One region of the Micromonospora sp. CA-248212 genome, then DNA from elsewhere that is predicted to be linked to it. Evidence: riboswitches for the same ligand, from Rfam matches in the RefSeq annotation. Region 1 holds a riboswitch; each other region holds the start of a gene.
The links. A riboswitch is a leader RNA that binds a small molecule or an ion and turns the genes downstream of it on or off. The one in region 1 is predicted to bind cyclic di-AMP.
Positions count from the first base shown of each region.

Region 2: it holds a riboswitch for cyclic di-AMP, as region 1 does, so the genes downstream of both, ACQP03_RS26485 (coiled-coil domain-containing protein) here and ACQP03_RS00425 (NlpC/P60 family protein) in region 1, are expected to answer to the same signal.
Region 3: it holds a riboswitch for cyclic di-AMP, as region 1 does, so the genes downstream of both, ACQP03_RS14775 (transglycosylase family protein) here and ACQP03_RS00425 (NlpC/P60 family protein) in region 1, are expected to answer to the same signal.
Region 4: it holds a riboswitch for cyclic di-AMP, as region 1 does, so the genes downstream of both, ACQP03_RS11560 (C39 family peptidase) here and ACQP03_RS00425 (NlpC/P60 family protein) in region 1, are expected to answer to the same signal.

Region 1 covers NZ_CP192023.1:87,496-94,085, reverse strand. Annotated here, with positions in the region: tRNA gene ACQP03_RS00445 (tRNA-Gly) at 46-119, opposite strand; gene ACQP03_RS00440 (zinc metalloprotease) at 323-1,309, shown strand; gene ACQP03_RS00435 (pyridoxamine 5'-phosphate oxidase family protein) at 1,383-1,931, opposite strand; gene dcd (dCTP deaminase) at 2,009-2,587, shown strand; gene ACQP03_RS00425 (NlpC/P60 family protein) at 2,659-3,699, opposite strand; cyclic di-AMP (ydaO/yuaA leader) riboswitch at 3,712-3,847, opposite strand; gene ACQP03_RS00420 (N-acetylmuramoyl-L-alanine amidase) at 4,083-6,038, shown strand; gene ACQP03_RS00415 (C40 family peptidase) at 6,097-6,590, opposite strand, start outside.
Region 2 covers NZ_CP192023.1:5,652,587-5,660,441, reverse strand. Annotated here, with positions in the region: gene ACQP03_RS26505 (STAS domain-containing protein) at 1-123, shown strand, start outside; gene ACQP03_RS26500 (hypothetical protein) at 141-320, opposite strand; gene ACQP03_RS26495 (SRPBCC family protein) at 394-846, shown strand; gene ACQP03_RS26490 (hypothetical protein) at 866-1,393, opposite strand; gene ACQP03_RS26485 (coiled-coil domain-containing protein) at 1,487-2,563, opposite strand; cyclic di-AMP (ydaO/yuaA leader) riboswitch at 2,569-2,700, opposite strand; gene ACQP03_RS26480 (cation diffusion facilitator family transporter) at 2,813-3,730, opposite strand; gene ACQP03_RS26475 (HelD family protein) at 3,838-5,955, opposite strand; partial or broken gene ACQP03_RS26470 (alpha/beta fold hydrolase) at 6,168-7,073, opposite strand; gene ACQP03_RS26465 (carbonic anhydrase) at 7,224-7,855, shown strand, end outside.
Region 3 covers NZ_CP192023.1:3,094,055-3,101,909, reverse strand. Annotated here, with positions in the region: gene ACQP03_RS14790 (VOC family protein) at 1-157, shown strand, start outside; gene dinB (DNA polymerase IV) at 215-1,402, shown strand; gene ACQP03_RS14780 (hypothetical protein) at 1,506-1,862, shown strand; gene ACQP03_RS14775 (transglycosylase family protein) at 1,938-2,630, opposite strand; cyclic di-AMP (ydaO/yuaA leader) riboswitch at 2,630-2,798, opposite strand; gene ACQP03_RS14770 (peptidoglycan-binding domain-containing protein) at 3,069-3,557, shown strand; gene ACQP03_RS14765 (peptidase inhibitor family I36 protein) at 3,666-4,067, opposite strand; gene ACQP03_RS14760 (AfsR/SARP family transcriptional regulator) at 4,253-7,069, shown strand; gene ACQP03_RS14755 (nitrilase-related carbon-nitrogen hydrolase) at 7,039-7,855, opposite strand, start outside.
Region 4 covers NZ_CP192023.1:2,362,307-2,370,161, reverse strand. Annotated here, with positions in the region: gene ACQP03_RS11575 (bifunctional cytidylyltransferase/SDR family oxidoreductase) at 1-1,287, shown strand, start outside; gene ACQP03_RS11570 (CDP-glycerol glycerophosphotransferase family protein) at 1,333-3,003, shown strand; gene ACQP03_RS11565 (alpha/beta fold hydrolase) at 3,008-3,754, opposite strand; gene ACQP03_RS11560 (C39 family peptidase) at 3,888-4,736, opposite strand; cyclic di-AMP (ydaO/yuaA leader) riboswitch at 4,970-5,110, opposite strand; gene ACQP03_RS11555 (hypothetical protein) at 5,396-6,166, opposite strand; gene ACQP03_RS11550 (hypothetical protein) at 6,344-6,787, opposite strand; gene ACQP03_RS11545 (acyltransferase family protein) at 6,971-7,855, opposite strand, start outside.

The sequences.
Region 1 (6,590 bases):
CGGAAGCCCTGGCGGGACATCTGTCCTGACCAGGGCTTCCGTACGTGGAGCGGGTGACGGGAATCGAACCCGCACTGTCAGCTTGGGAAGCTGATGTTCTGCCATTGAACTACACCCGCGGGCGGCACCACTGTACCCGAGTCGTCGCAGCCATGCACCCAACCACCCCCACGCGCCGACCGCCCCCGCTCCTGCCCGAAGAAGTTTCCAGACGGCAACATATGACCGTTCTCAAATGCATCGATGAGTTGTAACGTCGGCCACACGTTCCCAGCCACGGCGTGACACACCCCCTGCCGCGCCGCCAGAAAGAGGTGGGCCCATGGGACTCCGTCCCAACCTGCTGACCCGGCGCGTCGCCGGTGTCGCGTCGACAACTCTCGCGCTGCTGCTCAGCACCGCTGCGGTGGGCGTCGTTCCGGCCGCTTCGGCCTTCTCCTCAGCACCGGGTGGCGCCTGCGCGCAGCCGGTCGACAGCCACGCCAACGCCCGGGCGAAGCCCGGCGCGGGGGCCCTGCACGAGCCGAACGAGCTGACCGCCAAGCAGGTCCGCGAGCGGGACGCCGACCTCGCGGCGGCGCTGCGCGAGCGGGCCAACTACCGGGCCGGCGCCGGCGCCACGACGCTGGCCGCTACGGTCACCATCCCGGTGGTGGTGCACGTGATCCAGGAAAACAGCACTCGGGCCGGCGGAAACATCCCCGACTCGATGATCACCTCGCAGATCAGCGTGCTGAACCAGGCCTACGCGGGTGGGACCGGCGGCGCGGCCACCGCGTTCGCCTTCCGACTCGACTCGATCGACCGGGTGACGAACCCGTCCTGGTATCCCATCGTCGACGGCTCGTCGGCGGAGCGGTCGATGAAGTCGTCGCTACGGGTGGGCGGCAAGAACACGCTCAACATCTACCTCGGTGAGTTGAGCGACGACCTGTTGGGCTGGGCGACCTTCCCGCAGCGCAGGCTCAGCAGCATGGATGGCGTGGTCGTGCTGAACGAGTCGCTGCCGGGCGGCACCGCCACCAACTACAACCAGGGCGACACCGGCACCCACGAGGTCGGCCACTGGCTGAACCTCTACCACACCTTCCAGGGTGGCTGCGGCGGCTCAGGTGACGGCGTCAGCGACACCCCGGCCGAGGCGTCGCCCGCGTACGAGTGCCCGACCGGCCGGAACACCTGCTCGGCGGCCGGCCTGGACCCGATCACCAACTTCATGGACTACACCTACGACTCGTGCATGTACCAGTTCACCGCGGGTCAGGCGAGCCGCATGCTGACCGCGTGGAACGCGTACCGCGCGGCCTAGCTCCTCGCGTACACCAGGTGCCGGCTCCGTCACGACGGAGCCGGCACCGGCGTCTCTGCCCCCAGGGCCGTGGTCAGGCGGCCGTGCACTGAACGTCGCGGCTGCGGCGGGTCGGGCGCGTCTGCGGTACGGCCGCGGGCGCGGCCGCCGCGGGCGGGGTCTGCGGATCGAGCCAGACCTGGACGGCCGGACGCCCCACGGCGATGCCCAGGCCGTGCTGGTCACGACGGGTCAGCATCGCCACGTCGACGGTGAACTCGAACAGCCGCCAGTCGGCCCGCGGCTCGGCCCGAGCGCTCTGCGCCAGCCGGGCCACCCGGACCGGATCGGTGACCGGCCAGGCGTGACCCGCCACGTACGCCTCGTCGTCGCTCTCCTCCGGAGGGAACGAATGCAGCGCGTATCGGCCGTCCCGTTCGAGGTCCCGGCGCTTCGGCGAGTCGATGATGAAGCAGAACAGACCCTCGTCGGTGATGACCGGGGAGACCGGATGGACCCGGGGCCCACCGTCGGCACGGACCGTGGCCAGATAGCCGAAGCCCGGCCCGTACTGCTGCAGGAGAACGCGGATGCCGTCGGCGAGGCGGGGCTCGTCGACGGCGAAATCGGACCAGGAAGCCATGCGAGCATTCTATCGAACAAATGTACGAGGAGCGACCTCGACACGCTGGTCACCGCCCACCTCGCTATGGTGGTCCGATGCTGCTCTCCGACCGTGACCTGGTCTCCGAGATCAAGGCCGGCACGCTGGGCCTGGAGCCGTTCGAGCCCACCCTGGTCCAACCCTCCAGCATCGACGTACGACTCGACCGGCTGTTCCGGGTCTTCAACAACCATCTCTACACCCACATCGACCCGGCCATGCAGCAGGACGACCTGACCTCGGTGGTCGAGGTGCCCGACGGCGAGCCGTTCGTGCTGCACCCGGGAGAGTTCGTGCTCGCCTCGACGCTGGAGGTGATCTCGCTCGGCGACCAGCTCGCCGGCCGACTGGAGGGGAAGAGTTCGCTGGGCCGCCTCGGCCTGCTCACCCACTCCACCGCCGGGTTCATCGACCCGGGCTTCTCCGGGCACGTCACGCTGGAGCTGTCCAACGTGGCGAACCTGCCGATCACCCTCTGGCCGGGCATGAAGATCGGTCAGCTCTGCATCTTCCGACTCTCGTCGCCCGCCGAACACCCGTACGGCTCGGTGGTCTACGGCTCGCGTTACCAGGGTCAGCGAGGCCCGACGCCCAGTCGCTCCTGGCAGAACTGGCGTGCCTGGCCGACGCGCTGATCCGCCCTTGCGATGTAAGGAAGGGCCCCCTTCTATACCTGAGGCGTTAGAAGGGGGCCCTTCCTTACATCTCAGCCGGGGCGGCCGTAGCTGTGGATGGGCCCGTCGTCGACCTTCTTCATCTTGACGGGCACACCGGCCTGGGAGGCGTGCACCACCCAGCCGTCGCCGACGTACATCCCGACGTGGTGGATGTCGCTGTAGTAGAAGACCAGGTCACCGGGGCGCAGGTCGCCCTTGCTGACGTTCTTGGTCACCCGGCTCTGCGCGGCGGCGTTGTGCGGCAGCGACACACCGGCCTTCGCCCAGGCGGCCAGCATCAGCCCGGAGCAGTCGTACGAGTTCGGACCCTCGGCGCCCCACACGTACGGCTTGCCGATCTGGGCGCAGGCGAACTTGACCGCGATGCCGGCACCGCCACCCGGGTAGCTGGCCGGGCAGGGCGCGGGACGCAGCGAACCGCCGCCGCCGTTGCCGTACACCTTGAGGCGCAGCTTCTGTAGCCGGTCGATCTCCTCGTTGATCTGCTTCTTCTTCGCCGCCAACTGGGCCTCGGTGCGGGTCAGCTGGACCACCATCTCGTCCAGCGGCGCCTTCTGCCGGGCCAGCTCGTTGCGCAGGTCGGCGACCTGGCGGACGTCCTCCTGCTGGTTGTGGGCGAAGCGGTCGAGCATTTCGAGCTGACCGACCATCTCACTGGGCGACCGGCTGCCGAGCATCGTGTTGACGGTCGACAGGTTTTCACCCATGTACGCGCGGACGGCCAGCGCGCTGACCTTGTCCATCGCGGCGTCGACCTGGCGCTCCAGCGGCGCGATGCGGGCGGCGAGCGTGTCGGCCTGCTTGCGCTTGAGGGCCAGGTCGGCTCGGGTGGCGTTGTGCCGCTCGATGATCGGTTCGAGCTTGTTCCAGTCGTCGTCGATCTGCCGTTCGATCTCGGCGACGGACGGGTCGGCGTGGGCCACCGTGGCGCTACCGGTCAGGACGACGGCGACGCCGACCAGGGCGGCGAGGGCGGTGGTGAAGCGGGACCAGCGTGGACGCGGCACGGTCGACGTCGGGTCGGCCGGGGCCGACCGTCCGGACGACGGCCGCGGGGCTTGGAGGGCCACCGGGTTCCGTACTCCTTCTTCCTGACCGCCTACCGGGTTAGCTGACGGGTTCGGGCGGGAAGTGGGCGCCCTACCGCAGGAACTGCGGATTCACCCCGAGGAACCTGGGTCCCCGGCTCGCTCGCGAGCGACTCGGCGGTGTCGGTCCGTTACCGCCCGGGGTGGGCAGACCTGCTACCGGGCCGACGAATGACCAGAGTAGAGACGGCCGTTACCGATCCGCAACCCGTGCGGCCGTGACACTCCGTACCGATTGCGGCGGGCCATCGAGCGGACGTGAAGATTTCCTTCCGTACGTTTCGAAACATGGAAAGGTATTGACGTGGGCTCCCGAGCAGGACGAAGGTGACGGCACCGACACCAGTTCACATGTAGGGGGTTCGATGAAACGTCCGACCCTGCTCGCCGTCGCGCTCGTCACCGCCACGGCGGCCGTGCCGCTGTCCGCCGGCCCGGCCACCGCGGCCCCCGCCGCCGACCGCCAGCAGCAGTACGCCGCCGCGGCGACCGAGTACGGCGTACCCATCGACGTACTACTCGGCGTCTCCTACCTGGAGTCCCGCTGGGACAGCAATGCCGGCACGCCGAGCACCAGCGGCGGCTACGGCCCGATGCACCTGACCGACGCCCGGCACGTGACCGCCCTGCCCCGGGGCGGTCACCACGACGCCCCGGGAGAGGATCCGCGCGGCGACGAGTCCCGTCGTCCTCTCGCACCGGCGCCCGCCACCGGCAACGCGCCGCCCAGCGCCGCGCTGCAGACCGTGGACGCCGCCGCCGCGCTCACCGGCGCCACCGCCGAGGCGCTGCGCACCGACCCGACGACGAACCTCCGGGGTGGGGCGGCGCTGCTGGCCGCGTACCAACGGGAGGTCGGCGCCCCGGTCGGAGTCGGCACCGACCCGGGCACCTGGTACGGCGCGGTGGCCCGCTATGCCGGCGCGGACAGCGCCGATGCCGCGGCGGCCTTCGCCGACGAGGTCTTCACCACGATCGGCGCGGGCGAGACGCGGGTGACCGACGACGGCCAGCGGGTCACGCTGCCGGCCCGGGCGGTACGACCCGAGCGGTCCTGGCTGGACCGACTGGGGCTGCGGCGACTCGCCCGCCCGGACGGGTTGGAGTGCCCGAGCACCGTGTCCTGTGAGTGGATCCCGGCACCCTACGCGGCGTTCGGCGACGGCGACTACGGCAACCACGACCTGTCCGACCGGCCCGCCCGGCAGAAGATCGAGTACATCGTCATCCACGACACCGAGGCGAGTTGGGCGACCACCCTGCAACTCGTCCAGGACCCAACCTACGTGAGCTGGCACTACTCGCTGCGCTCGGTGGACGGGCACATCGCCCAGCACGTCCGCACCAAGGACGTCGCCTGGCACGCCGGCAACTGGTACGTCAACGCCAAGTCGATCGGGCTGGAACACGAGGGCTTCGCCGCGCAGGGCACCTGGTACACGGAGGCGATGTACCGCACGTCGGCGAAGCTCGTGCGGCACCTCGCGCTGCGGCTGGGCATCCCGCTGGACCGCCAGCACATCATCGGCCACGACAACGTGCCCGGCACCACGGCGGCGACGGTCCGCGGGATGCACTGGGACCCGGGGCCGTACTGGGACTGGACGCACTACTTCGACCTGCTGCACGCCCCTCGGCTGGACACCGGCACCCCGGCCACCGGGCTGGTCCGGATCGACCCCGACTACGCGACAAACCAGCCGGCGTTCACCGGATGCGTCACCCCGGGGGCACCGTGCGCGCCCCGCGGTTCCTCGTCGGTGGTGCTACGCACCGCGCCGGCTCCGGACGCGCCACTGGTCAACGACATCGCGCTGCGCCCCGACGGCACCCCGAACACGATGGACGTGTCGGACCACGGTGCCCGCGCGTCCGCCGGCCAGACGTACGCGCTGGCCGGTCGACAGGGCGACTGGACGGCCATCTGGTACCTCGGGCAGCGGGCGTGGTTCCACAACCCCGCGTCCGCGCCGACGGCCACCTGGACGGTCGGCATGGTGGTCACCCCGAAGCCCGGCCGGGCCACGATCCCCGTCTACGGGCGGGCGTACCCGGAGCAGGCGGCCTACCCGGCCGGCGTGCCGTACCAGGCGATCTCACCGTTGCAGTACACCCTCGCCGCCGGCCAGCGGTACGCCGTCGGCGCGGTGCTGCCCGGCGAGTACTACCGGGCCAGCACGTTCGACGGCTCCTCGCCCGGCGACTGGACGGTGATCCGGGGCCAGAACCGGTACGCGCAGATCCAGTTCGGCCACCGCGTCATGTACGTCGACCTCGCCGACGTGCAGTTGCTGCCGTCCCCGGTGGGCGCACCCCGCTGAGGAACCACGACGGCCCCCGGTCGAGGTGACCGGGGGCCGTCGTCGTGCGTGCTGGGGATCAGCCAGGTCGGCGGAACCCGGCGACCGGCATGGTGTTGATGCTGGACACCTGCACCGGTTTACCGGCGCGTGGCGCGTGCACCATCTGGTTGTTGCCCAGATACAGCCCGACATGACTCAGGCCCGAGTAGAAGAAGACCAGGTCACCGGCACGGGCGTCGGCGCGCGAGACGGCCTTGCCCTCGTTCCACTGATCACCCGTGTGGTGGGTGAGGTAGATCCCGGCCGACTTGTAGGCGTACTGGGTCAGGCCCGAGCAGTCGAACGAGTTCGGGCCGGTGGCGCCCCAGACGTACGGATCGCCGACCTGCTGGCAGGCGGTCTTGATCGCCTTCTGCGCCGCCACAGAGACCACGCCGTTGATGGTCGGGCAGCCGGCGGTCTTGACCGTGGTCTTGGGCATCGACGCTTCGAGCTTCTTGATCTCGGCGTCGATCTGCTTCTTCTTGGCCGCCAGCTCGCTCTGCTGCTTGGTCTGGGTGGCGATCAGCG
Region 2 (7,855 bases), 1.7 Mb from region 1:
GTCACCGAGCCGAGCCGGTTCGTGCACCGTCAGCTCTGGGTGACCGGCCTGCTCGGTCTCTTCGGCGCACCGGAGCCCTACTTCGCCGGGGCCGCCACCCCCGAGGTGCTTCCCGGCGCCTGAGGCGCGGGCGGCCACCGTCAGGCCTGCGCGTCCGGACCGGTCAGGTCCACGTCGGTCACCTCGGTGACTGCCCGGATCGCCGTGACCGACGCGTACCCGGCGGCCAGCAACGCCACGTCGGTGCCGGGCTGCGCGGCCTGCCCGGGCTCCTGCAACGAGGCGGCGCAGAGCACCACGTCGACCCCGAGGGACAGCACCAGTCCGTCCGGCCGTTGCCAGCCCAGGGCGGCGCACGGGACGATCGTGCGACCAGCGACGTCGGGAGACGGTGTGTTCGGCAGCGATACCTTCAGCTACACCGTCCAGGCCCGCTGCTCAGTCGCCGAGGCGGCGGCGCTGTTGAGCGACCTGACCCGTCAGGGTGAACTGCATCCCCTGATCGTGCGGGTCCGCGAGGTGCCGCCCCGCCCGGGGGCCCGCGCCAGCTACACGATCAACGACAGGCTGGTCGCCGGCCCGCTGCGCTTTCGCACCACGTACCACGCGGACGTGCTGGTCAGCGAGCCCGACGAGATCGTCACCGTGGCCCGCCAGTGGCCCGCCACCACGGTTCGCAACCACACCCGGCTGCGCGCCGAGCCGGACGGTCTGGTCCGCATCGACGTCGACATCACCCTGCGCGCGCCGACACCCCTGTTCCGGTACGCCTTCGGTCAGGCCCGCGCCGCCCACCTCGCCCTGGCCGCGCGCCTCGGCGCGGCCCTCGACGACCCCGCGCCGTGAGCCCTCGGTCCCGCGCCCACTACTTCCTTATTGGTGCGTGACGTGGCGCCACGGGGCGCGCAGGGCGATCCCGCGTCGTGCCGCCGGCGGGTCGGCGTCCCCAGGGCTTGTACGTCGACAGGACCGTCGCGATGATCATGAGGCTGGTCGACACCGCGGGCGCGATCACCAGGTCGGCGCGGTCCCGCGCCGGTAGCGCGGCGCCCAGCGCGGCGGCGTGCCGCAGGTTCGGGGTGAGCAGGAACAGCACCAGCCCGACCATCACTGTGGTGATCACGAGCTTGATCACCACCCAGCGGTAGCGCAGCAGGCCCCAGGGGGTGAGCAGCGCGCTGGCGACACCGACGAGCCACACGAGCACGCTCAGCGGCGCGAAGAGCACGGTGCCGACGAGCCCGGCGACCGGGTAGACCACGGCCGGGTCGGCGCCGCGCTGTGCCGCGATGCCGAGGGTGAGTAGCACCAGGTCGGCCCCGAGCCAGCCGAGGGAGGTGACCAGGTGCAGGGTGAGCAGGGCCTTGCGCGTGCGGGGCGCGATTCGCGGCATACCCGAATGCTCCCGGCCCGACCCCGCGTGGTCGTCCGACCAGCGACGACGTCCGGGGTACGCCCGCTGACGTACCCCGGACGGCGTCGGTGGTCAGTACACCGACAGGTGCACGTGGTTGGTGTGGTCGCTGGAGGGGTCGCCGTTCCCCCCGCTGTACGACTTCCAGCCGCTGCTGGGCAGCCAGATCTGCTTGAACCAGATCACGTAGAGCACCGCGAGCCGGTCGGCGTTGCGGATGAAGTACGCGGCCAGGTTGTTGCCGTACGTCTTGTCGCCGCCGGTGGCGATGCCGCCGAAGCCACCCTTCTGCGCGGCGAAGTCGCAGGCCCGGCCCTTGGGGTGCTCGCCCGAGCCGCCGTTGCGGTGACAGGAGACGTACCGGGTGAAGCCGGCGGCCTTGGCCTGGTTGAGCGCGTGCAGGGTGCGGGGGGTGATGCAGCCGCTGGCCGGGGTGGGGTCGTTGATGCTGCACGACTCGGATGGCCAGGAGCCGTCGGAGTTGCGCGGTGCGGGCTGGGCGTTGGCGGTGGAGGTGCCACGGTTGGAGCCGGTGTCGGTGTCGGCGGCGGCGCTGGCGCGTGCCTTGTTGTTGGCGACCGTCAGGGCCCGCTCGGCCTGCTCCTTGCGCTTGGCCATCACCTCGACCTGCTTACGCTGCTCCCGGATCTCGCCGTCGAGGGCGACGCGGGTGCGGTTCGCCTCGTCCCGGGTGGCGTGCAGGTCGCGCAGCACCCGGTCCTCGTTGGCGGCCACCACGTCGAGGGCGGCCGCCCGGTCCATGAAGCCCTCGGGGGTGTTGCTGTTGAGCAGGGCCGAGACGGTGCTGAGTCGGCCGGTGCGGTACGCGACGCCGGCGATCTCGCCGACCTTGCCGTTGCGTACGGTCATCTCGGCCTCGGTGTCCTTCAGCTTGACCGCGAGCTGCTGTTGCCGCTGGATGGAGGTGTCCAGCGCGCGCTTCGCGTCCAGGTAGCCCTTGCTGGCCGCCTCGAGCTGGGCCCGTAGCGCCGGGGTGCCGCCCTCCTCGTCGCCGTCGGGCGCGGCGGCGGCCCGCAGGCCGGCGGGGGGAGCGGCGGTGGCGGCGCCGACCGGAAGCGCGACGCCGAGGGTGACCATCATGACGATCAGTGCCGCAAGCCGGGCGGCGGGTGGTCGTGCTGGTGCCACTACGCATGTCCTTCCGTCAGCCGCCGACCGGGTTAGCTGACGGGTTCGGGACGGAAGATCCCTACCGCTGACGCGGATGCACCCCAGGAACATGGTTCCCCGGTTCGCCCTGTCGGGCGATTAGGCGACGGCCGCCACCGGCGCCGGGAGGCGCCGCCGGGTGGTGGCCGGGACAGAGCCTACCGGTGCTGGTGGGGTCTGTGCAGCCGATGTGACGGAAGGTGCCGGCACCATCGCGAAGGATGACGGTCACCACTCGACGGAACCGCAGGCGCCCGGGGCGGCACCGGGTTCGGTCTGCAGCGTGGCGTGCTCGATGCGGAAGTCGTCCCGCAGGGCGGTACGCGCCGCAGTGAGCACCGCGCCGACCTCCGCGCCGGGCGCCATGGTCAGGTGCGCGGAGGCCACCTCCATGCCCGAGGTGAGCGTCCAGACGTGCAGGTCGTGCACCTCGACCACGCCGGGCACCGCGGCCAGACGGTCGTGCACGGCGGTGACCTGGAGGTGTTCCGGGGCGGCCTGCACGAGGATGCGTACGGCGGCCCGCCCCAGCCGCCAGGTGCGCGGCAGGATGAACACGCCGATCGCGACCGCGACCAGCGGATCGGCCCACCACCAGTCGGTGACGGCGATGAGCAGCGCAGCGCCGATCACGCCGAGCGAGCCGAGCAGGTCGCCCAGCACCTCCAGGTAGGCGCCCTGGAGGTTGATGCTCTCCCGGGCGCCGGCGCGCAGCAGCCCGAAGGCGACCACGTTCGCGAGCAGGCCGAGGATGGCCACCGTGAGCATCGGACCGCTGAGCACCCGGTGCGGGTCGCCGAACCGGCCGATCGCCTCGATCACCACGTAGACCGCCACGCCGGAGAGCAGGACGGCGTTGGCCAGCGCGGCGAGAACTTCGAGGCGGTAGAGCCCGAAGGTGCGTTGCGGGTCGCCGGTGGCCCGCCGCGTGGCGGTGATCGCGGCGAGCGCCATCCCGATGCCGAGTACGTCGGTGAACATGTGCCCGGCGTCGGAGAGCAGCGCCAGCGAGCCGGTGTGGAAGGCGGTCACCGCCTCGACCACCATCAGGGCAGCGAGCAGTCCGAAGGCCGCCCAGAGCCGTCCGCGATGCTGGTGGGCGGCGTTGGCGACCGACCCGTGGTGGTGGTCATGTCCTGCTCCCACGAGACCCACCCTCCGACGTCGCCCGGGACCCGGTCAAATGTATGCTCACATCGCTATGTGTGCAAGTGTAGGGCGAGGGCCGGCCCCTGGGCGCGCCAACCCGACGGTCAGCCGGTCGGGTCGACGGTGGTGAGCCGCTGGGTTGCCCGGGAGAGCGCCACGTAGAGCGTGCGTACACCCGAGCCCGGATCGGCCCGGATCTCGCTGGGGGCGACCAGCACGACTCCGTCGTACTCCATGCCCTTGGCCTCCAGGCTGGTCACCACCTGCAGGCGCGTCGCGCCGAGCGCGTCGAGCCAGCCGGCGACCTCGTCGCGGCGGGTGACCGGCGTGATCACCCCGACCGTGCCGTCGACCTCGCCCAGCAGGCCGGTGGCCGCCTGTACGGCCGCGGCCTGGAGCCCGGCGGGCGGCACCACCAGCTCGACCGGGTCGACGCCGGTGGAGCGGACGGCCCTCGGCAGGGGCAGGTCCGGATAGAGCCGGCGGATCTCCGCCGCCGCCACCGCGAAGATCTCCGCCGAGTTGCGGTAGTTGGTGGTGAGCGTGAACTCGTGCCGTTTGCGCCGGCCCAGCGCCTGGTCGCGGGAGCGGGTCAGCTCCTCGGGGTCACCGGTCCAGGCGGTCTGCGCCGGGTCGCCCACCACCGTCCACGAGGCCAACCGCCCACGCCGACCGATCATCCGCCACTGCATCGGCGAGACGTCCTGCGCCTCGTCGACGACCACGTGCGCGTACTCCCGGTAGTCCTCCGGCCGCTCCCGGGCCGCCGCGCGGGCGGCCCGCTGCCGGTCGGCCGCGGTGCTCAGCTCACGAACGCCGCCCGCGAGCTGGAACGGGTCGCGCCGGGCCCGCGCCGGTTTCACCGGCTTGCCGAGCAGCGCGTCCAGCTCGTCGAGCAGCGCCACGTCCGCGATGGTCAGGCCCGCACTGTCCAGACTCTGGTACGCCGTGCCGAGCAGCCGGATCTCCGCGCCGGAGAGGATCCCGCCGGCGTACCGGCGCAGCCGATCCGGTCGAGCCAGCCAGCCCAGCACGTGCCGGGGGTGCAGGCGCGGCCACCAGGCCTTGAGGAACTCCCGGAACTCCGGCCGCTCCGCGATCTCGTCCTCGAAGGCCCGCTGCTCGGGCAGCCGGCCGATGTTCACGCGCCGGGCCTGCGCCCACAGCGCGGCGAAGACACCGTCGAAGCCGGCGCGGCGAACCTCGTTGCGCCGGGCGCCCCGGTGCAGCGCGCGGTCCCGGATCGCGTCCAGCTCGCGGCGGTCCAACCGCAGCAGCCCGCCCCGGTAGAGCAGGCGCAGCTCGCCAGGAGCCCCCGGCACCGCGTCGCGGGCCGCCCGTTCCAGCACCCGGCGCATGCGCAGCGAGCCCTTCACCGCCGCCACCTCGGGCGGGTCGGTTCGGGTGGCCGTCATCCCCGGGAACAGGGTGCCCAGCGAGTGCAGGGTCGCGGTGTCCTCGCCGAGCGACGGCAGCACCGAGGCGATGTACTCGACGAAGACGGTCGACGGCCCGACCACCAGGATGCCGCCACCGGCGTACCGGCTGCGGTCGGAATAGAGCAGGAAGGCCGCCCGGTGCAGGGCGACCGCCGTCTTGCCGGTCCCCGGGCCGCCCGCGACGATCGTCACCCCGGAGCCGGGCGACCGGATCGCCTCGTCCTGCTCCCGCTGAATCGTCGCGACGATGTCGCGCATGCCGCGACCGGTGGCCCGGGAGAGGGTGGCCAGCAGCGCGCCGTCACCGACGACCGTCATCCCCTCCGGGGCCGCCTCCGGATCGAGCAGGTCGTCCTCGATGCGGGTGACCCGCTCCCGCTGGGACTGGATGGTGCGGCGACGCACCACGCCCAGCGGCTGCGCGGGGGTGGCCTGGTAGAACGCCGACGCGGCCGGCGCCCGCCAGTCGACGACGAGGGTGCTGGCGTCCTCGTCACGGATGCCGAGCCGCCCGACGTGCAGCACCTGCCGGTCGCGCAGGTCCAGCCGGCCGAAGACCAGGCCCTCGTGTTCGGCGTCGAGGGTGTGCCGCCGCTGAGCCGCGTGGAAGACCATCGCGTCGCGTTCGACGAGCGCGCCGAACGTGCCCACCCGCGCCATCCGGTAGCCGTCCCGCTCGGCGCGCACCGCCGACTGCCGTAGCTCGGCCAGTCGGGCGTACACCCGGTCGAGGTGCCGTTGCTCGACGGCGATCTCCTGCTCCAGGGCGGTCTGGTCGGTCAACGCACGCTCCTTCGATGTCGCCGGCAAGCGGCGCGAACCGCGCGGGCCAACCGCAGAAGGGTACGGCCCCCGACCCGACCCGCCGCGCCCGAGGTGCGCGAACGTGCTCAGCGACCCGCCGCGACGGCGCTCACGACCGGCCCGTGCGGCGGGGGTGCGCCGTTCGGGCCGGGCCCGTGCGGCGAGGGTGCGGCGCTGGGGCCGGGCCCGTGCGGCGAGGGTGCGGCGAGCACCCGGCCCAGGACGCCGGTCAGGGCCGCGTTCACCTCAATCGGACGCTCCATCATCAGCATGTGGCCGGCGCCCGGGCAGACGGTCAGCTCGGTGGCCGGCAGGACGGCGGCGATCGACTCGGCGCACGGCGGCGGGGTCAGCCGGTCCCGGTCACCGACCAGGGCGGCGGCCGGCAGGTGCGCCAGGGCGGCGAGGGTGTCCAGCCGGCGCTGAGCGCCGATCGAGGCGCGGAAACCGCCGATCGAGCGCAGCGAGGCGCGGGCCACCGCCGACGTGACCAACCGGATGTCGGAGGGATCGCAGCGGTCGCCGAAGAGCATCCACCGGATGCTCGGCTGCAGCGCGTTGAGCAGCGCCCGGGGCGCTCGCCACGAGCCGCAGCGGGCCAGCACGCCGGCGCCGGTCGTCTCGGCGAGCCGGATCAGCCGGGCGATGCGTGGCGAGAGCCCGTACACGGTGTGCGTGTGCCCCTCGGCGGTGGTCGAGACGAAGACCAGTCCGGCCGTACGCGCGGCGAAGTGCTCCCGGTGGCGGTGCGCGTACTCCATGATCGTCATTCCGCCCATCGAGTGCCCGACCAGAACCACCCGACCGCTCGGCGCGACCGCGTCGAGGACGGCGGCCAGGTCGTCGCCGAGCTGGGCCAGGGTGGCCGTGGGCAGCGCCATGCAGCTCGACCGGCCGTGACCCCGCGCGTCGTAGGTGACCACCCGCACCGAGTCGCCGAAGGACGACGTGAGCGCGTCGAGCTGCCGGTGCCAGCTGCGCCCGTCCAGCGTCCAGCCGTGCAGGAGGACCGCCGTCACCGGGGCGTGCACGGGACCGGTGGTCTCGACGTGCAGCCGTACGCCGTCGGGCATACCGACTTCGAGTCGCTCCGGCATCGCCACCTCCCAGGCTCGCCCCGGCATCACCCGTACCTCCGATACCCGGCGGTAACACCGGCTACCCGTCGGGACGCCACGCCAATCGCGGTCGGGCGAACATTCCCGACCCCGCCCCTGGCCGTGCGCCGGCGGGCCAAGCTGAACGGCATGGAGTCGGCGCGGGCGACGCCGGTTCCGCCGACGGGCGGGTCCGGGGGGCGGGGACGGCAGGCCGGCGGCACGCCCCGGGCCGCGTTGGCCGACCTGCTCGGCGGCAACCGGAGGTTCGTCAGCGGCCAGCCGATCCACGGGCACGACGTCACCGCCGCCGCGGCGGCCGCCTCCGGAGACCAGCAGCCGTACGCGGTGGTCCTCGGCTGCATCGACTCGCGGGTGCCGCTGGAGGCGATCTTCGACCAGACCTTCGGGGCGATCTGCGTGATCCGCACCGGCGGGCACGTGCTCGACCGGGCGGTGTGCGGCTCCATCGAGTACGTGGTGGGGCAGCTCGGCGTGCCGTTGGTCATGGTGCTCGGGCACGAGCGCTGCGGTGCGGTCGGCGCGACCGTGGACGCCCTGCGCACCGGCGAGCGCCCCGGTGGGTCGCTGGCCCACCTGGTCGACGAGATCGCCCCGGCGGTCGTCGAGGTGGGGCTCGACGATCCGGCGGTGCTCGCGCTCACGGTCCGCCGACACGTCCGGCGCACCGTGGACGCGCTGCGCGTCGACGACCTGTTGGCCGGGCCGGTGGCCACCGGCCGGGTGGCCGTGGTGGGCGGCCTCTACGACCTGAGCACCGG
Region 3 (7,855 bases), 3.0 Mb from region 1:
GACGGGTGACGACCGGATGGCGGCCCTGGAGGCGGAGGCCGACCGGCTCACCGCTCGGGGTGCCACACGGCTCGCCCGACACGAGCCCGCTCCCCCGCTCGGCGCCGGTCACATCGTCATGGCAGACCCGGAGGGCAACGAGTTCTGCCTCGACTGAGCGGGCGTTCTCCCAGCTCATTGCCGCGACGACCGGCCGTCATGCGAACATGTGTACGTGTCGCACGACGCCCACATCCTGCACGCCGACCTGGACGCCTTCTACGCGTCGGTCGAGCAGCGTGACGACCCGCGCCTGCGCGGACGGCCGGTGATCGTCGGCGGCGGCGTGGTGCTGGCCGCCAGCTACGAGGCGAAGGCGCGGGGTGTGCGCAGCGCGATGGGGGGTCAGCAGGCACGACGGCTCTGCCCGGACGCGATCGTGGTGCCGCCCCGGATGTCGGCGTACACGCAGGCCAGCCGGACGGTGTTCGAGATTTTCCGACAGACCACGCCGCTGGTCGAAGGGCTCTCCATCGACGAGGCGTTCCTCGACGTGGGCGGGCTGCGCCGGCTGGTCGGCACACCGGCCGACATCGCCCAGCGGCTGCGCCGGGAGGTCCGCGACCGGGTCGGCCTGCCGATCACGGTGGGTGTGGCCCGGACGAAGTTCCTGGCGAAGGTGGCCAGCGCAGTGGCGAAGCCGGACGGGCTGCTGGTTGTCGCCCCCGACGCCGAGACTGCGTTCCTGCATCCACTGCCGGTGGAACGGCTCTGGGGCGTCGGTCCGGTCACCGCCGCGAAGCTGCGGGAACGCCGGATCCGTACCGTCGCGGACGTGGCCCGGCTCGGCGAGGCCGCGCTGGTGTCCCTGCTCGGGGCCGGCGCCGGCCGGCACCTGCACGCTCTCGCCCACAACCGCGACCCCCGGGCGGTGCAGATGGGCCGGCGGCGGGGCTCGATGGGCGCGCAGCACGCGTTGGGGCGTACCCCACCTGCGCCGGAGGAACTGGACGCCATCCTCGCCGGTCTGGTCGACCGGGTCACCCGACGGATGCGGGCGGCCGGACGGTCCGGACGCACCATGGTGTTGCGACTCCGCTTCGGCGACTACACCCGCGCCACCCGCTCGCACACCGTGCCCAAGGCGACCGCCGACACCACCCCACTGCTCGCCGCCGCCCGGACACTGCTGCGGGCCGCCCTACCGGAGATCGACCGGCGCGGGGTCACCCTGCTCGGCGTCTCGGTCGGCAACCTGGACGACAACCCGGTGCAGCCGGAGCTGCCGTTCCAAGCCAACACCGGGGCCGACCTGGACGCCGCCGTGGACGCGGTCCGCGACCGCTTCGGCTCGACGGCGCTCACCCGGGCGGCGCTGCTCGGCCGCGCTCCCGGTGTCGAGATGCCGCTATTGCCGGACTAGAGCGCCCCGGTTGCTGCGACCGGAGACACATCACAGCAGGTCGGCGGTTTAGCCGGCCGCACACAGGTGAAGTCTTGAGGGGAAAGCCTGACGAGGGGGGCCCATGTCCGACGAGACCAGCAACCGACCGAGCCGTCGTGCCGAACGCCCGGGCGACGTGACCGACCCGCTGCTCTGGCAGCTCGCGGTCGACGTGCTCGAGGCCCACGAGGCCGACGACGAGGGTCGCTGCCGCAACCTCCAGTGCGCCGGCCAGTCCTGGCCGTGTGCGGCGCGTACGACCGCCGAGCAGTCGTTGCGACTGGCCCGCAGCACCCCCGACTCGGTCGAGACGGCCATCGACGGTGGCGGGGGCGGCACCGGCTGGACGGCCGAGGCCGCCGCGCCGGCGCAGCGCTGGGGCTGGAACGGCGACGTGATGGCCCGCCGCGAGGCGAGGTCGGCCGCCTCGGCGGCGTGACCCGTCCCGCGAGGACAGCGCCAGACGAACGAACGCTCGGCCGGTGACCCGGCCGAGCGTTCGTCGGTACGTACGTCAGAGAGCGAGCCGCTGCCCCGGGAAGATCAGGCCCGGGTCCGCGCCGATCAGCTGACGGTTGCGCTCGTACAGGGCCTGCCAGCCGCCGCTGCGGGGGTGCCGCTCGGCGATCTCCGACAGGGTGTCCCCCGGCGCGACCACGTACGTGTCGCCGCCGGCCGCCGGGGCGGTCCGCTCGTGACCACGGGTAGCCGGCTGGTCGCCGCGTGCCGGCCGCTCCTTGCCGGAGGTGGACGTCGACGACTTGGAGGTCGACTTCGTCGGGGACTTCGCGGTGGACTTCGTCGGGGACTTCGCGGTGGACTTCGTCGAGGTACCGCCCGACGAGCCGCCCTTGCGGCCGCAGGTCGGCCACGCGCCGATGCCCTGCCCGTCGAGCACCTTCTCGGCGATCGCGATCTGCTCGCCACGGCTGGCCAGATCGGCGCGGGCGGCGTACTTCGTGCCGCCGTAGCCGGCCCAGGTGCCCTGGGAGAACTGCAGCCCGCCGTAGTAGCCGTTCCCGGTATTGATCTTCCAGTTGCCGCCGGACTCGCACTGGGCGATCGCGTCCCAGTTGACACCGGCCTGGGCCGGGGCCGCCGGGCCGAAGAGGGCGACGGCGCCGGTGACCGCGCCGACCGCCAGGGTACCGACGGCGACGCGGCGGGTGGTGACCCGTCGATGACGGGGGGTGTACGCAGACGTCATGGATCATTCCTCCACGCCGGCGAGGTGAGCTGTCGGGTTCGGGCCGAGGAGCCCGGCCGCGCGCTGGCGGCTTCACCCCGAGGTGACATGCACCGAGGAACGTTGGGTCCCCCGCTCCTGCCCGGGTTCTGTTTCCGACGACCGGGGGCAGGATTTGGCGTTGCCGGTCGCGGCGTCCACGGTGGTGGACCCGACCGACGGTAGGCACGGTGGGTGACGGTCGCCCACCGCTTGTGAAGTTGTTCACCGGCTCACGCGGGGCGCTGCGGCCAGCGGTTGCGGAGGACGTCCACCTGTGCAGCGGCCATCATGGACCGTTTCCGATCAGGGCCTGCCGTCCCGGTGAATTGACGTTCGGACAGGAAACCGTAGACGGGCGGTAGCGATGCTCTGGAGCACACCGGGTCCGTCCCGGAAACGACACCCCAGGAGGAGATCATGCCGCTCCAGCAGAGTCGCAACGGCCGTCGCCGCGCCGCAGCCGTCCTCGTAGCCCTACTGGCCGGCGCTGGCCTGACGCTGTCCGCGCCGACCGCCGCACAGGCGTCCAGCCCGTGCACCAGCCTGACCTTCTACCGGGTCGGCGGCTACCCGGGCGGCGCGGACATGCACGTGCCCACCGTCGGCTGGCAGACCGGAAACAAAAGCTGCTACCTCACCTACGGCCACTCGGGCTCCGCGGTGCTGGTGCTCCAGGAGGCGCTGAACAACTGCTACGCGCGGTCGCTCAGCCTGGACGGGAACTACGGTCCGAAGACCCGGGACGCCGTCCGGTACGCCCAGCACAAGATCAATGAGGACATCGTGTACGCGAACATCGCCGAGGACGGCGAGTACGGCCCGCAGACACGTGCCTACATGGGCTTCGCGATCTTCGGGGTCAACGGCGGCCCGGTCATTCCCAACGTCTGCTACTACCCGGGCTGACCGCCGTACAGCGCCGGCCGGAGCCCTCGCGGACTCCGGCCGGCGCCGTGGCGGCCCCTCCCCCGGTGCGGCGTCGCCGGCTCCCCCCTGCGCGGCGACGCTCATGGATCAGCAGACCCGGACCGCCTCGATCCGCTGATTCCAGTTCCCCCCGATCGCGGCCGAGTCGTACGCCAGGTTCGCCCGGTAGCCATAGGCGTGCTGGTAGCCGAGCAGGCCGGTGGCGTTGGCGTTGTCCCAGAAGGTGGAGACGGTGCCGGACGGCCGGTTGTTGATGATCGATTGGGCCCGGTTGCGGAAGTACGAGGGCAGCGGGACGTCGTTGCATCCGTTGTACGGACCGTCGAGCAGGAAGATGTCGCCGCTGAAGTTGGCCCCGGCGTACAGGCAGAGCAGACCCGACGGGCAGGCGTAGTTGGCCTGGGCCGGGCTCGGGGCGACGCCGAGCGTGGCGCCCACGGCGATCGTACCGAGCAGCGCGGACGTGAGCCTTCGCAGAGCACTTCGCACGATGGTGACCTCCGGTGTCGTCACGACCGGAACCGGCCGCGAGTCGAGTTGCTGACATCACGTTGATCGATGTCCTTGTAGCAACGATGATCTGCGCGGAAGGTCGACGAATTCCTGCCGGAACCTCAATCCGGCTGTCCCGGGGGTGCCGGTGGGGCGACCGGCGGTGCAGCGAGCGGCGGTTCATGGAGATTCGGGTCCTCGGGCCGGTCGAGGTCTGGGCGGACGGCCGTCCGGTCGATGCCGGAGCGGCCCGCCAGCGCGCCGTCCTGGCCGCACTGGCGGTCGACGTGGGCCGACCGGTGAACCTGGACGCTCTGGTGGACCGGGTCTGGGGTGACGCGTCGCCGCCCCGGGTTCGCCACAACCTGCACGTCTACCTCGCCCGGCTCCGCCGGGTGCTGGCCGACGCGGGCGCGCCGGACGTGTTGGCGCGACGGTCGGGTGGTTACCTGCTGGACCTGCCACCGGAGACAGTGGACGGCCCGCACTTCGACGCGCTGCGGCAGCGTGCCGACGGGCTGCCCGACGGGGACCCCGAACGGGTGGAACTGCTGCGCAGGGCGCTTGAGCTGTGGCGTGGCGAGCCGCTGGCGGGGCTGCCGGGCGAGTGGGCGGCCCGGGTCCGGCAGGACTGGCACCGCCGGCACACCGACACCGTCGTGCAGTGGGCCCGTGGAGTGTTGCGACGGGGCGAGCCGGATGCGGTGATCGATCCGCTGACCCGGCTCGCCGACGAGCACCCGCTCGACGAACCGGTCGCCGCCGTGCTGCTGCACGCGTTGGCCGCGGCTGGTCGCGGGGCGCAGGCACTGACGTACTACGCCCGACTGCGGGACCGGCTCGCCGACGCGCTCGGTGTGGACCCGGGCATCGAGCTTCGCCAGCTACACCAGGCCATCCTGCGCGGCGAGGTCACCTCGCCGACCCCGGAGGTGTCCCCCGTGCCGGCCGCCGCGGTCATCGTCGCCCCGTCGCGGCCGGACCGCCCGGTCCCCGCGCAGTTGCCGTCGGATGTCCGGGGCTTCGCCGGGCGGCGTTCGGAGCTGGACCGTCTGGACGCGCTGCGGGCGTCCGCCGAGGAGCGACCCGGGGCCGTCCCGCTGGCCGTGCTCTCCGGAGCGGGCGGGGTCGGCAAGACGGCCCTCGCCGTGCACTGGGCGCACCGGGTCGCCGGGCAGTTCCCGGACGGGCAGCTCTACGCCAATCTGGAGGGCTACAGCCACAGCGGCGTCGTCCGAAGCGCGGAGCAGGTGGTCCGGGGCTTCCTGGCCGCGCTCGGGGTGCCGCCGCGCGAGGTGCCGGCGGACGAGCAGGCGCAGACCGCGTTGTACCGCAGCCTGCTCGCCGGTCGGCGGGTGCTGGTGCTGCTCGACAACGCCCGGGACGCCGCGCAGGTACGGCCGCTGCTGCCGGGCGCGGCCGGCTGCCTGGTGCTGGTGACCAGCCGGGATCGGCTCACCGGTCTGGTGGCCACCGAGGGCGCCGAGGCGGTCGTGCTGGATCTGCTCAGCGCCGACGACGCGCAGGCCCTGCTGTACGCGCGGATCGGGGCGCGGGCGGAGGCGGAGCGGGCCGCGGTCGACGATCTGGTCCGACTCTGTGACCGGCTACCGCTGGCCCTGGTCGTGGTGGCGGCGCGGGCGGTGGTCCGGCCCCACCTGCCGCTGGCCGAGTTGGGCGCGCAGCTCCGGGCCGGCGGCCGGCTGGACGGGCTCGACACGGGCGACCACGACAGCAGCGTGCGGGCGGCGCTGTCCTGGTCGTACCGGCTGCTGTCGGTGCCGACCGCGCGGCTGTTCCGGCTGGTCGGCGGCAGCACGGACGTGACGGTGAGTACGGCGGCCGGGGTCAGTCTCGTCGGTGCCGGCCGGCGGGCCGTCCAGGCGGCGTTCGCCGAGCTGGCGGATGCGCACCTGATGCTGGAACGTGCCCCGGACCGGTACGCCATGCACGACCTGCTGCGGGCGTTCGCGGCCGAACTGTCCGCCGAGCACGACCCGGCCGGCGACCGGGCCGAGGCGCGCGGCCGACTCTTCGACCACTACCTGCACAGCGCGCACGCCGCGGCCGTGCTGCTGCATCCGCACTGGGATCCGATCACCCTCGCCCCGGCCGTCGCCGGCGTGCGGCCGGAGAAGTTCGGCGACCACGACGAGGCGGTGGCGTGGTTCACGCGCGAGCGCGACGTGCTGATCGCGCTCGTGGAACGGTGCGCCGCCAGCGGCGCCGACCGGCACGCCTGGCAGCTGGCGTGGAGCCTGACCAGTTTCCTGGACCGCCAGGGCGGCTGGCACGACCAGTTGGCGGTGCAGCGGACGGCGCTGGCGGCGGCGCGGCGCGGCGGCGCGGCGGTCGGGCAGGCGTACGCGCACCGCAGCCTGGCGCGGGCGCAGGCCCGGCTGGGCCGGCTCGACGAGGCGCCCGGTCAGCTCCGGCGGGCGCTGGAGCTGTTCCGCGAGCTGGGCGACCCCGCCAACCAGGCGCACACCTACCTCGATCTCGCCGAGGTGGCCGACCGGGAGGGCCGGCGAGCCGAGGTGGTCCGGCATGCCGAGGCGGCGTTGGCGCTGTACCGCGAGGCGGGCCATCGCTACGGGCAGGCGATGGCCCTCAACGCGGTCGGCTGGTACCGGGCCCAGCTCGGCGAGCACGACGCCGCCGTTGAGGCGTGCCAGCAGGCGCTGGAGCTGCTGCGCGAGTTCGACGACCGGCAGGGCCAGGCGCCCACGTGGGACACCCTCGGCTACGCGCAGCACCGCGCCGGACGACCAGCGGAGGCGGTGGTCGCCTACCGGCACGCGCTGGCGCTGTACCGGGAGTTCCGGGACCGGTACTACGAGGCGGACACGCTGACGCACCTGGCGGAGGCGTTGGTCGACGCCGGCGACCCGGCGGAAGCGGCGCGGAGCTGGCGGGCGGCGCTGGGCATCCTCGACGAGCTGGGCCACCCGGACGCGCAGCGGATCCGTCAACGGCTCACGGCGGCCGACGGGTCGTGACGGCGGGGCCCGCTGTTGGGCCGGCCCACCGCCGCTCCCACGGAGATCACGAACAAGACCAGGGACACGATCGGAAACCAGTCTCCCGTACGCGAATAGACAGTGCCTGACCCTCGCGTCGGAGCGGCCGTGACCAGCAGCTCCGCGTCACCGGCGGTCGCCTCGCCCACGACCCTGCCGCCCGGGTCAGTGACGGTCAGCCGGCCGAACGCGGCGGCGCGGACCACGGTGATCCCGTTCTCCACCCCACGGACGAGGGCCATCCGGCTGTGCAGCCAGCCGTCGGAGGTGAAATCCAGGCCGGGGACGAGCAGCACCGAGACGCCCTGCGCCCGATACCGCCGGACCAGACCGGGATAGTCAAGGTCCTTGCAGATCGCCACGCCGAACCGCCCGTCCACGATCACCTCGTCGTCGCCCGGCGTCAGCCAGTCCTCCAGGCCCGGGATCAGATGTCGCTTCTCGTACGTCCTGATCGTTCCGCTCGGGTCCAGCACCAGCGCCACGTTGCTCGCGGTCCCGGCCCGCCGCAGCACCACGCCGACGACGACCCGGGCCGCGGTCTGCTGGAGCGCCTCGACGAGCAGGGGCAGGGTGGCGTCTGTCACGGCGAACACCTTCTCCGGCAGCACGACGATCCGCGCCCCGCGCGCGGCCAGGTCCGAGACCCGCGGAACGTACCGGGTGAGCAGGTCCCGCCCGGACGGTTCGTCGATCGGGAGCCCGTCCTCGGACTGTCGCAGCGCGACGAGGCCCACGGTCAGCGGCTCGGCCGGCTCCGGGGAG
Region 4 (7,855 bases), 2.3 Mb from region 1:
GCGACCGGTCACGTCGACGACGCCCGGCAGATCGTCGAGAAGGCCGGCCTGCGCAAGGTCACCCAGGTCATCGAGGGCGGCGACACCCGCAACGCGACCACCCGGATCGCGCTGGACGCGGTCGGCCCGGCCGACTGCAACATCCTCTTCCACGACGCCGTCCGCCCGCTGCTCAGCGGCCGGATCGTGCGCGAGTGCGTCAACGCGCTGTGGACCTACGCCGCCGTCGACGTCGCCATCCCCTCCGCCGACACGATCATCCAGGTGGACGAGAACGACTGCATCACCGACATTCCGGTGCGCTCCCGGCTCCGCCGGGGACAGACCCCGCAGGCGTTCCGCTCCCCCACGATCCGTGAGGCGTACCGGATCGCCGAGAACGACCCCGACTTCGCCGCCACCGACGACTGCGGCGTGGTGCTGCGGTACCTGCCGGGCACGCCGATCAAGGTGATCGACGGCTCGGACGAGAACATCAAGGTCACCCACCCGGTCGACGTGCACCTGGCGGACAAGCTCTTCCAGCTCGCGGCCGCGCAGGCGCCCCGGCTGACCGATCACCGCAGCTACACCGAGGAGCTGACGGGCCGCACGATCGTGGTGTTCGGCGGCAGCTACGGGATCGGCCACGAGCTGACCGAGCTGGCGCGGCGCTACGGCGCGCAGGTCTTCCCGTTCAGCCGCTCCACCACGGGCACCCACGTCGAGCGCGCCGAGGACGTCGAGGCCGCGCTGACGACCGCCTTCGAGGCGACCGGCCGGATCGACCACGTGGTGGTCACCGCCGGGATCCTGGAGCGGGGCGCCCTGGCCGAGATGGACGAGGAGACGATGGACCGGGTGTTGCAGGTCAACTTCGTCGGCCCGGTGACCATCGCCCGGCAGGCCCTTCCGTACCTGCAGCAGACCAAGGGTCAGCTGCTGCTTTACACCTCCAGCTCGTACACCCGGGGTCGGGCCCGCTACGCCCTCTACTCGTCCACCAAGGCCGCCCTGGTCAACCTGACCCAGGCGCTCGCCGACGAGTGGGCCGACGTCGGCGTACGGGTCAACTGCATCAACCCGGAGCGGACGGCCACCCCCATGCGTACGCGGGCCTTCGGCGAGGAGCCGGAGAACACCCTGCTGGCCGCGGAGGCCGTCGCCCAGTCCTCGCTCGACGTGTTGATCTCCGACCTGACCGGCCAGGTCATCGACGTACGCCGGGCGCCTGGCGACGGCCCGTCCGTGCCGGCGCAGGCCGGCCCGGACCGGTCCGAGACGCCGGCCGCGGCGTCGACGAACTGACGTCGACGGCACCCCCGCGACACCGAGGGCGGCGATCGGAGCGACATGCGTGGTGACCTGGTTCGCAAGGTGGTCGCCCGGTGCCTGAGCACCGGGCTCGCCGTGCTGGCCTTCGTCGTGCTGGCCCTCACCGGCAGCACCGGGTGGGGCCTCGCGCTGGCCGTCGCCGCGCTGGTGGCGGCGGCCGCTGAGCAGCGGATCCGACCGGCCGCCGACCTGGTGGCCGAGACCGCCCTGATCGCCGCGGCGGTCCTGATCGGCTACTCCCGACGGCTCGACGACGGCTTCGACCCCGCGCTGGCCGCGACGGCGCTGGTCCTGCTGGGGCTGGTGCTGCTGGTGGGGCCGTTGCGTACCGCCGGCAACCTGGAGCTCCGGGCGGCCAACCTGCCGGTACGCGCCTGGACCCCGCTGATCGCTGACCGACTCGGCGTCGCCCTGCTGGGGCTGCTCGCGGTGGTGGCCATCGCCGCCGCGTCGACCCTGCCGGCCGTCGTGGCGCTCGCCGCCAGCCTGCTGGTGGCCGCCGCCGCCGGGGCGGTCGCGCTGGACCTGGCCCGACGACGGTTCCGCCCGACCGCCGGCGGTGGGCAGGTCGCCCGCGCGCTACGCCGGCACGAGCCGGAGTTCCTGCTCTACTTCTCCGCACCGCCCGGCTCGGAGTACCAGGTCACCATGTGGCTGCCGTACCTCGAACGGATCGGCCGGCCCTTCCTGGTGCTGGTCCGTGAGCCGGAGTTCGTCGCGCCGATCGCCGCGGCCACCGACGCGCCGGTGGTCTACTGCCCCACGCTGCGCGCGATGGACGAGGCGCTGGTGCCGAGCCTGCGGGTGGCCTTCTACGTCAACCACGGGGCGAAGAACAGCCACTGCATCCGGTTCACCCAGCTCACCCACGTCCAACTGCACCACGGCGACAGCGACAAGGCGCCCAGCGCCAACCCGGTCTCGGGCATCTTCGACCGGATCTTCGTGGCCGGGCCGGCGGCGATCGACCGGTACGCCCGCGCCGGGGTACAGATCCCGGCGGAGAAGTTCGTCGTGGTGGGCCGCCCCCAGGTCGAGTCGATCGAGGTGCGCCAGGAGCCGGCGCGGGGCCTCGCGCACCCGACGGTGCTCTACACCCCGACCTGGACCGGGCACCACGCCGACGCCGACTACTGCTCGCTGCCGGTGGCCGAGGAGCTGCTGCGGCGGCTGCTGGGGCGTGGCGCGACGGTGATCCTGCGGGCGCATCCGTACACGACGCAGAACCCGGCGTCGGCACGCCAGTTGGGCCGGCTCACCGAACTGCTGGCCGTCGACCGCGCCCGCACCGGCCGGCAGCACGTGTTCGGCGCGGCCGCCCGGGAGCTGAGCCTGACCGAGTGCGTCAACCGCTCGGACGCGCTGGTCTCCGACGTCTCCGGGGTGATCTCCGACTACCTCTACTCCGGCAAGCCGTATGCCGTCACCGACATGGGTGACGAGGGCGACCGGTTCACCGAGCGCTTTCCACTGGCCGGCTCGGGCTACGTGCTGCGGCGCGACATGTCCAACGTGGACGCCGTGCTCACGGCCCTGCTGGACACCGACCCGCTGGCCGATGCCCGCTGGGTCACCCGCCGCCGCTACCTGGGCGACTTCCCGGCCGAGTCGTACGCCGAGGGTTTCCTGACCGCCGCCCGCCGCGAGCTGACCTCGGCCCGGGAACTACCCGCGCCCGCAGCCGCCTGACCGATCAGCGGTACGGCTCCAGCAACGCCAGCACGGCCGCCGGATCCTCCAGGTGCGCGTTGTGCCCGAGACCGGACAGCGTGGCGACCGGTACGCCGTACTCCTTGAGCTGCGCGTCCGTGACCATCGGGTCGTGCTCCCCGCGGGCCAGCACCACCGGCACGTCGGTCGCCGCGAGCAGCGCCGCCAGGTCGGGCGCGCCGACGGCGAACGCGGCGTTGTCCATCGCGAGCCGCCACCGGCCGTCGACCTGACGCAGACCGGCGTCGACCATCGGGTGGTCCGGGAGGACCAGACCGGTGAGGCCGGCGACCCGCAGGTACCGGCGGGCGGCCTCGGTGCGGCTGGTGAACCAGCCCACCGGGCGGGCGGCGAGGTCCGCGGCACGGGCCAGCTCGGCCGGCGCCCAGACGGCCTTGATACCCAAGCCCACCACCGCGTCCACTGGCAGACCGGCGGCGCGGGCCGCCAGCGCCAGGCCGACCACGCCACCGAGCGAGTGCCCGAGCACCACGATGCGGTCGTCGGAGGCCAGGCCCTGCGCGACCCGCTGGGCGAAACCCTCGAAGGAGTACGACGACAGCGGCGCCGACCAACCGTGACCGGCGAGATCGGGCGCCAGCCACCGGCCGGGCCAGTGCTGCTCCAGAAGTGGCGCCCAGGGCAGCCACACGTCACCCGTCGCCCCCATGCCGTGCAGCAGCAACAGGATCGGCTCCCGGCCGGCTTGACCACCCGATTCATCCACCACGGCCGCAGTCTCCCACGGTTCGCGGCCCGGTACGAGAGCCGTTCACCGGCGTCGCGCCCGACACGGGGACGCCGCGGGCGCCGGCCCCTTGTGGGAGACGGCGCCCGCGGCGTCGTGGGGTGTCGCGCGTTGGTCAGGCGGAGTAACCCCGGGTGGCGATCCAGTTCGCCAGGTCGATCGTGGTGATCCAGTAGGCCGGGTCGGCGGCGTTCGCCGAGTCGGCGATCCGCACCGTACGGCCGTTGTCCTTGTAGCCGACGACGGCGATGTAGTGCCCACCGCCGTAGGAGTGATAGCCGCCCTCGGTGTCGATGGCGTCGCCGACGACGTTCGCCACCACGCCCCGGCCATCGGTGATGGCCTTGACGACGTCGGCCTGAAGACGGTCCATCTGGGCCGGGCTGGGCGTGCCCGCGAACATGCGGGTGCGGTACGGGGAGCCCTTCACCTCGGCGTTGAGCACCCGGGTGGTGTCCTCGGCCGAGTTGGTGCCCATCTCGGTGGTGCCCAGCTCGGCGCCGAGCTCCTCCTGGGTGCGGTCGATGCCGCTGGCGCTGAGCGCGTTGCGGGTGGCCGCCGGGCCACAGTTGTAGTAGGTGTTCTGCGCCTCGTAGTCGTAGTCGAGCACCTTCGTCGCGGGCGGCTTCGGCGGCGTCGGCTTCCGGGTGACGTCCGGGTTGCTCGTGGCCTTCGCGGCGGGGGACGCGGCGCTGGTGGCCGGGGCGGCGGTGCTCGGCGCGACGCTCGCCGACGGAGCTGCGGACCGGAGTTCGCCACGGGAGGCGACGGTGTCACTGCGCATCTCGGCGACCGTGGTCGGGGTACGCGAGCCGGCCGGGGCGTCGTCGGCGCCGGCGACCAGGGCGCCGGCGGTGGTGGCGATCGCGAGGGCCGCGGCGGAGGCGGCGACGATTTGGTACGGGCGCTCGGTCGCGAGGCGACGGAGCTGGCGCTTCAGGGTGTGCTTCACGAGGTCCTCCACGGTTCACAGGGAGAGCGGCACACCGGGGCTCGACCGGCATCCGGGCAGGCGTCAGCGCGCGGGCGGTGGCCCGCGGATGATGAGCCGCTCAGGGGAACGCCCGGCGCGGCCGGGCGGGAAGTGCGGTGACCCGGGGGGTCAGCTCACCGTCACGAGGCGGATGAGCGGGGACACCGCGTCGCCGTGGAGGCGGCGGAACAACAAGGGGGTCGAGGGGTGCTGCACGAGGATGGAACTCCTTCCGTCACCGCCTACCGGGTTAGCTGACGGATTCGGGCGGGAAGATCGCCCTACCGCGGGCCGTGGCTCGCGGATTCACCCCGGACTTACTGTGGGTCCCCGGTTCGTTGATCACGATTGAGCGGGTCGGCGCGGCGTCGCCTCCTGCGATCGGTAACCGCACCGGACGGGACGACAGTACTGGCCGGTACGCACTCTGCCAAGCCGCGCCCACCTGCGTAAACATCGATTGGCCCAGCAATTTCTGCGCGTTCTGCCGCTGACGTGACTCGATGGGACAACGGGTTCCGCCGGCACCTGTGGGCGACAACCGGACAGGTGGCCGACAACGCGGCCACAATCGCGGGCGCAATGGCCGCCGATGATGCCCGCCGCCCGATTTCCGCTGCCGGTGACCCGCCTCACATAACGGATCGGGCTCAACCGGCCCGGGCCGGACGCCAGCGTGCCACGAGGGCCGTACGCGACGGCCGCGTCGCGGTGCGCCGGGAGAACGCCGGGCTCGGCCGCGACCGGACCGCCGCCACGTACGCCTCCTCGGCGAGGACGCGCGCCGACTCGGCGGCCACCTCGGCATCCCGCCAGGACGACCGCTCCCGCTCGGCGGCCGTCCGGTGCTCGGCCAGCCTCGCGTCACGGATCGCCCGGATGAGCAGCGTCTCCTGCTCGACCGGGTGCCGGCGGGGGTCCCAGCCGCGCCGGTGCCCGAACACGTCGCCGAGCTGAGCCATGGTCAACTCCCCCCGCCAGTGCGCCGCCATGGCGGCACGGTGCAGATAGCGCTCCCGGGCCGCGTACTCGGCGGGGGTGTGCGGGGTACGCGGTGTCGGCAACGCCCCGGCACCGGCGACCCGACGGGCGGCCGTGTCCGCCTCGTCGTACGCGGTCCAGGCCCGCTGCGCCTCGTCCTGAGCGACCAGCCAGTCAGCGCGCCGCCGTCGGGCGGTCCGCGCGGCCCGGGCGGCGGCCACGGCCACCTCCTCGGCGTACCGGCGCAGGTCGGCCATCTCGGCGACGGCCATCTCGCGGGCGGTGGGTGTCGGCGGCGTGGGGTCGGCCGCGGGCGAGTCCCGCTCCGGTCGGGCCACCAGGACGGCGAGGACCGTCAGCGCCAGCAGGAACAGGGCCGACCAGATGGCGGCGGCCTGGGGCACCTCGGTCAGGAACTGGTAGAAGACGACGGTTTCCATGATCGACACCTCGGCATGAGCACGTAAGCGATGGGATGCCGCACGGGCGGGTGCGGGCGGTGTGTCGTCAGGTGTGGTGACTGGCGTTCGGTCTGGCGGCGTCGCCGGTGATGGAGATCTCGGCGCGCCACACTCCGGCGCTCGCGGGACGGCGTGCCGCCCCGGTGACTGACCCCGCTAGGCCGGCGGGGCGCGGGGGGCCCGGCTGGCCGAGCCGGCGGCGCGGAGGGGCCGCTCCGAGCCCGTGCGCGCCGAGGTCACGCCCGCCAATGGGCGGGGTAACGCGTCCGAACCACCGTGCCGGGCGGGCTGCGGCTCGACCGACCGCGCGGAGGCGTCAGCGCCAAGCTCTGCGGCTCGTCCCTCGCCGACCCTGTCGGTGGCGGCCGAGCCGGTGGCGGCGCGGTCGGTGAGGACGGTGGAGAGGGCCGCGGTCGACGGTCCGAGCGGCTCCGCGAGGGCGAGCGACCCGATGATGGGCGGCGGGGCCGCGGCGGTCGATGCCGGTAGCAGCGCCGGGGCCGCGCCCAGGGCGAGCGACAGCACGGCGAGGCTGGTCAGCACCCGTGCCGCCCAGCGCGCCACCCACCACAGGGGACAGGTGAGCGCGACCGGGAGCACGTCCTCACGCTACCGTCGGGACCGCCCGGACGCATCGGCGACGGGCGTGTCGGCCAGCGCCGCGCCGACCCCGTCCGACCAGCGTGGACCAGGTGGCGTCAGCCGGCGCTGGTGGGTGCCACCGCGCCGGTCAAGATCGCGCTCGATCGTTGATGTAGTGGCCTCACTCGGCTGACGAGACCACTACAACCAGGATCGAGCGCGATCTTGCGCGTCTGGACGGGCGGGCACGGGCGGCACGCCGGCGTCACCGCTCCCGGCCGACGAGGTGGTGCGCTGATGGGGAACGAGCGGCGGGCGACCCGGGCGACGTGGCGCGAGCCGGCGCATCATCGGGGTCTCCACCCAGCGGTGCAGCAACCCGGCGAGGACCAGGTTCGCGAGCAGGAATCCGAGCACCACCGCCGGACCCCGCCAACCCCGGAAACCGGTCCCCCAGTCGCCGCTGAGCCGGAGCACGCTCGTCATCACCAGGACGTGCACCAGGTAGAAGGCGAACGAGACCTCGCCGAGCCAGACCAGCGGACGCGAGCGCCACGGCGAGCGCCGGCCGCGCACGTCGGCGTCGGCGGCCGCGGTGATCACCAACAGGTACGCGACGGCGAGCAGCGTGGTCCACAACTCGGCGCGGATCCACTGCGCGGCGGCCACCCAGGTGCCCACGAAGATCGCGGTGGCGGCGGTCAGGCCCGGCCCGCGCCACCGGCCCCGGAGCATCAGCTCGGCCGCCACCGCGCCCAACCAGAACTCCAGGGACCGCACCGGCGGGAAGATCTGGGTGAACCACCAGCGGCTTACCTCCGGCACCAGATGCTGGGCCGGCCAGAGCGCGAGGATCAGCAGCGGCAGCGCGACCACGAGCGCCCAGAGCACCGCGGGTCGCGCCCGGCGCAACAGGGGCAGCGCCAGCGGCAGACAGAGGTAGAAGAAGAACTCGCAGGACAGCGACCAGCTCACCGTGTTGACGCTGTAGAACCAGCCCAGCCGGGGGTCCCACGCCTGCAACAGCAGCAGGTTCTCCACGGCGACGGCCGGCAGGACGGGATCGGCGAACCACCCGGCGACCAG